2 regions of the Streptomyces sp. NPDC017943 genome follow, and region 1 is predicted to be linked to the other one. Evidence: riboswitches for the same ligand, from Rfam matches in the RefSeq annotation. Region 1 holds a riboswitch; the other holds the start of a gene.
The links. A riboswitch is a leader RNA that binds a small molecule or an ion and turns the genes downstream of it on or off. The one in region 1 is predicted to bind cobalamin.
Positions count from the first base shown of each region.

Region 2: another riboswitch for cobalamin. It lies ahead of ACH4C6_RS19435 (ABC transporter substrate-binding protein); the one in region 1 lies ahead of ACH4C6_RS07820 (energy-coupling factor ABC transporter permease).

Region 1 covers NZ_JBIRHH010000002.1:626,523-628,695, forward strand. The annotation lists gene ACH4C6_RS07815 (protein kinase) at 1-979, shown strand, start outside; cobalamin riboswitch at 1,082-1,267, shown strand; gene ACH4C6_RS07820 (energy-coupling factor ABC transporter permease) at 1,297-1,998, shown strand; gene ACH4C6_RS07825 (energy-coupling factor ABC transporter substrate-binding protein) at 1,995-2,173, shown strand, end outside.
Region 2 covers NZ_JBIRHH010000005.1:562,214-564,386, forward strand. The annotation lists gene kdpA (potassium-transporting ATPase subunit KdpA) at 1-215, opposite strand, end outside; gene kdpF (K(+)-transporting ATPase subunit F) at 224-313, opposite strand; gene ACH4C6_RS19430 (hypothetical protein) at 564-785, shown strand; cobalamin riboswitch at 879-1,002, shown strand; gene ACH4C6_RS19435 (ABC transporter substrate-binding protein) at 1,053-2,087, shown strand; gene ACH4C6_RS19440 (FecCD family ABC transporter permease) at 2,084-2,173, shown strand, end outside.

The sequences.
Region 1 (2,173 bases):
CTTCATGGACGACCCCGGCGCCGCGCTCACCGCCACCGGCCAGATCGTCGGCACGGGGATGTACCTGGCCCCCGAACGCGCCCTGGGCAAACCCGCGGGCCCCGCCTCCGACATGTACTCGCTGGGCTGCGTGCTCTACCAGCTCCTCAGCGGCCGCCCCCCGTTCGAGGCGGACAGCGCCGTCGCCCTGCTCCACCAGCACCTCGACGCCGCTCCGGTGCCGCCCCGCGAGCTGGGCGTCTCCGGTCTGCCGCCGGCGTTCGAGAACTACCTGCTCGGCCTGCTCGCCAAGCAGCCCGAGGACCGGCCCACCGCGCAGCAGGCGGCCGAGTGGTTCGCGGGCGGCGCCTGGCGGGGGCTGCCCGAGCCGCTGCCGGAGATGTCGGCGCCCGGGCGGTCCCGGCCCCGGCCCGCACCGGCCGCTCACGGCACCCCTGCGGGCGCGGGGGCGAGCAGCCCGACCACGTACGCGCTGCCGGCGGCACCCGGGTCGCGCAGCGCGGCCCGCGCGGCGCAGGCGGCGCGTCCCGGGCGCGGTGGGCGACGCGGCGGGGGGAGCGGAAACCGTTCGAAGGCCGTCGCCGCGGTCGCGGCCGCGGCGCTGTTCGTCGCCGCGATGCTCATCGGCATGCAGTGGTTCTCGCCGGACGACACCGCCACGGAGGGCACCGACCCGGGCCCCTCGCCCACCGCGAGCACCCCCACCGCCGCGGCGAGTTCCGGCCCGGCGTCGGGATCGCGGCCGGACTCCGGCCCGGCCGCCGCCACGCCGGCCACCGGGACGGTGGCCGATGTCACCCCGCCCGGCACGACGCCGGTCGAGCAGGCCCCGCCCTCTCCGGCCGCCGAGAGCACCGCACCCCCGCCGGACGCGGGCGCCGAGCCACCGGCGGAGGCGGAGCAGCCGGAGCAGGAGCAACCGCCCGCGCAGCAGGGGGACGGCGAGGCCGAGGACGGCGGGGACGAGGGCGACGACTGACCCACGAGGCGTTCCCCCGGCGGAGCCCCAGGTGCGCCGGTGTGCGAGGGGGCGCCCCTCGCGCGCCCCCGGGTGCGGGTTGTGCTCGTCCTGATCCGGGCCTTATTGTCACCTGGCCTTGGTGAACGGGAAATCCGGTGTGATGCCGGTGCGGCCCTCGCCACTGTGAATCGGGAAGTCCGGCTCCGGCCCTCGCGGGCAGCCACTGGGTCCTTGTGACCCGGGAAGGCGGAGTCCGGGCGGTGGTACCCGTCAGCCAGGAGACCGGCCAAGGCGCGTCAACCATCCACGAGGTGCTGGAGAGGGTCTGCTGAGCCATGCACATAGCCGAGGGTTTCCTTCCTCCGGCGCACGCGGTCGCCTGGGGCGTCGCGTCGGCGCCGTTCGTCGTCCACGGGGTCCGGTCACTCACCCGTGAGGTGCGCGAGCACCCCGAGAGCACCCTGCTCCTCGGCGCCTCCGGCGCCTTCACGTTCGTCCTGTCCGCGCTGAAACTGCCCTCCGTCACGGGCAGTTGCTCCCACCCGACGGGCACGGGCCTGGGGGCCATCCTGTTCCGGCCGCCCGTCATGACCGTGCTCGGCACCATCACCCTGCTCTTCCAGGCGCTGCTGCTCGCCCACGGCGGGCTGACCACGCTCGGCGCCAACGTCTTCTCCATGGCGATCGTCGGGCCCTGGGCCGGGTACGCCGTGTACAAGCTGCTGCGGCGGTTCGACGTGCCGCTGATGGTGACGGTGTTCTGCGGCGCGTTCGTCGCCGACCTGTCCACATACTGCGTCACCAGCGTGCAGCTGGCGCTCGCCTTCCCCGACCCGGGCAGCGGTTTCCTGGGCGCGCTCGGCAAGTTCGGCTCCATCTTCGCCCTCACGCAGATCCCGCTCGCGGTGAGCGAGGGACTGCTGACGGTCCTCGTGATGCGGCTGCTGGTGCAGTCCAGCAAGGGCGAGCTGACGCGGCTCGGCGTGCTGCTCACCGCCAAGGAGACGCGCGACGAGACCGAGGCGGTGGCCCGATGAGCCGGAACACGAAGATCAACCTGCTGCTGCTGTTCGTCGTGGCCGCGCTCGCCGTGCTGCCGCTCGTGCTCGGCCTCGGCGACCACAAGGAGGAGCCCTTCACCGGCGCCGACGCCGAGGCCGAGACGGCGATCACCGAGATCGAGCCCGACTACGAGCCGTGGTTCTCCCCCCT
Region 2 (2,173 bases), on a different contig from region 1:
ACGGCCGAGAAGGCGAGCACGCCGCGCAGGTACGCGGGCCAGCGCATCTGCGTGTCGGGGTCGGCACCGATGCCCTTGTAGATCCACTTCTCGACGCGCCGGTGCTTGTCGGAGGTGTAGACCTTGGCCATATAGGCGCCGAGGGGCTTGTGGACGAGCGCGAGCGCCGCTATGAGAGCCAGCAGCTGGAGCACGCCCGCGAGTACGGGACCCATCGCTTGTCTCAGAACCTCTCCGGGAAGATCAGGGCGAGGACGAGATAGCCCAGCAGGGAGACGGCCACGACGAGGCCGACGATGTTCTCGGCGGTCACAGCTTCGTCACCCCCTTGGCGACAAGAGCCACCAGCGCGAACACCGCGATCGTGGTGACGACGAAGGCCAGATCGGCCATCGCGAACTCCTGAGGTGAGGTTCGGTTGAACGGACAGCACGAGAAAAGCGCATCCGTGGCCGGATCAGACCGGTCGTTGACGGCTCCCTGACGGCGAGACCTCCGGCTTTGACGGAACCCTGACGGCGCACAGTCCGAGGGGTGAGCGGGCTCACGGTGGAACGGACAGCGTGCTGGACGGCTGGGCACGGCTGCGCAGCGACTGGGCTCTCCTCCGGGGTGAGCGGGTGACGCGGACGACCCTGGTGTGGTTCGTGTACAGCGCGGTCGAGCTACGGCGCATGGCCGAGGAGGCGGGGTTCGGCCAGGTGGAGATCTTCGGTGGTTTCGACGGCCGCCCCTACGACGAGAACGCCGAGCGGCTGGTGCTGCGAGCGGTCCGCGAGGCATGACGGAGGGCGTGGGGGCGTACGCGCCGATATACGCGCCCTTTTGACGCGAGCTGGGCGGATCGTAGGATCAGCGGGTCATCGCCGCGACGGGAGACAGGAAGCCGGTGCGAATCCGGCACGGTCCCGCCACTGTGACCGGGGAGTGCACCCCTGAAGACGCCACTGCGCACCGCGCGGGAAGGCAAGGGGGAGCGTCGATCCGGGAGTCAGGAGACTGCCCTGTCGCGGGCCCGATCCGAGGAGCGCGGACTCCGCAGGAGGCTTCACGTGCACGACCGTCCCCCGCTGTTCCCGCCTGCCCGAAGGCACTACGCCCGGCGTGCCACGGCCGCGGCCGCCGCCCTGTGCGCGGCCCTGCTGACCGCCGGCTGCGGCTCGTCGCAGGACACCACCGAGGACGCGAAAGCCACGGCCGCGTCGTCCACGGGCTTCCCCGTCACCGTCGACAACTGCGGCGTGAAGACGACGTACGACAAACCGCCCTCCCGCGTCGTCACCATCCACCAGCACCCGGCGGAACTCATGCTCGCCCTCGGCCTCGGGGACCACATGGTCGGCACCGCCTTTCCCGACTCGGCCGTGCTGCCAGAGCTGAAGAAGGACTACGAGGAGATCCCGGAACTGGCTGAGAAGGAACCGTCGTTCGAGACGGTCCTGGACGCCGAGCCCGACCTGGTCTACGGCGGCTACGGCAGCGCCTTCGCCGAGAACGAGGGCCGTTCCCGCAAGGCGTTCGCCGACGCCGGCATCGACACCCACCTCAACCGCGAGTACTGCGGCAAGAAGCGGGTGACGATGAAGGACACCTACGACGAGATCCGCACGATCGGCAGGATCTTCGGCGTCCCGGACCGGGCCGACAAGCTGGTCGCCGACCTCACGGGCCGCGTCGGCAAAGCCGCCGCCAAGGTCGAGGGCGAGCCCGCTGTCCCCGTCTTCGTGTACGACAGCGGCGACAAGTCCGCCTTCACCGCGGGCGGCAAGAGCCTGGGCACCGAACTGATCCGGCTGGCCGGCGGCAAGAACGTCTTCGCCGACCTCGACGACGTCTTCGGCGACGTCTCCTGGGAGCAGGTCGTCGAGCGCAAACCGGAGGTCATCGCGATCTACGACTACGCCGGCGCAGGGAGCGTCGCGCAGAAGAAGAAGTTCCTGCTCTCCCAACCCGCCCTCGAGGACGTGCCCGCGATCAGGAACAAGCGGTTCGTCGTCCTGCCACTGACCGCGACGCTGGTCGGCATCCGCTCGGCGTACGCGGTCGAGGACCTGGCCCGCGGCATCCACCCCGAGAGCTTCGCGTGACGGCCCCGGTCGTCGAGACCGGTACCGAGCGCGCCGTGCGAAAACGGCGCCAGGGCGACGGGCGGGACGGCCGGGCCGGTCTCCCC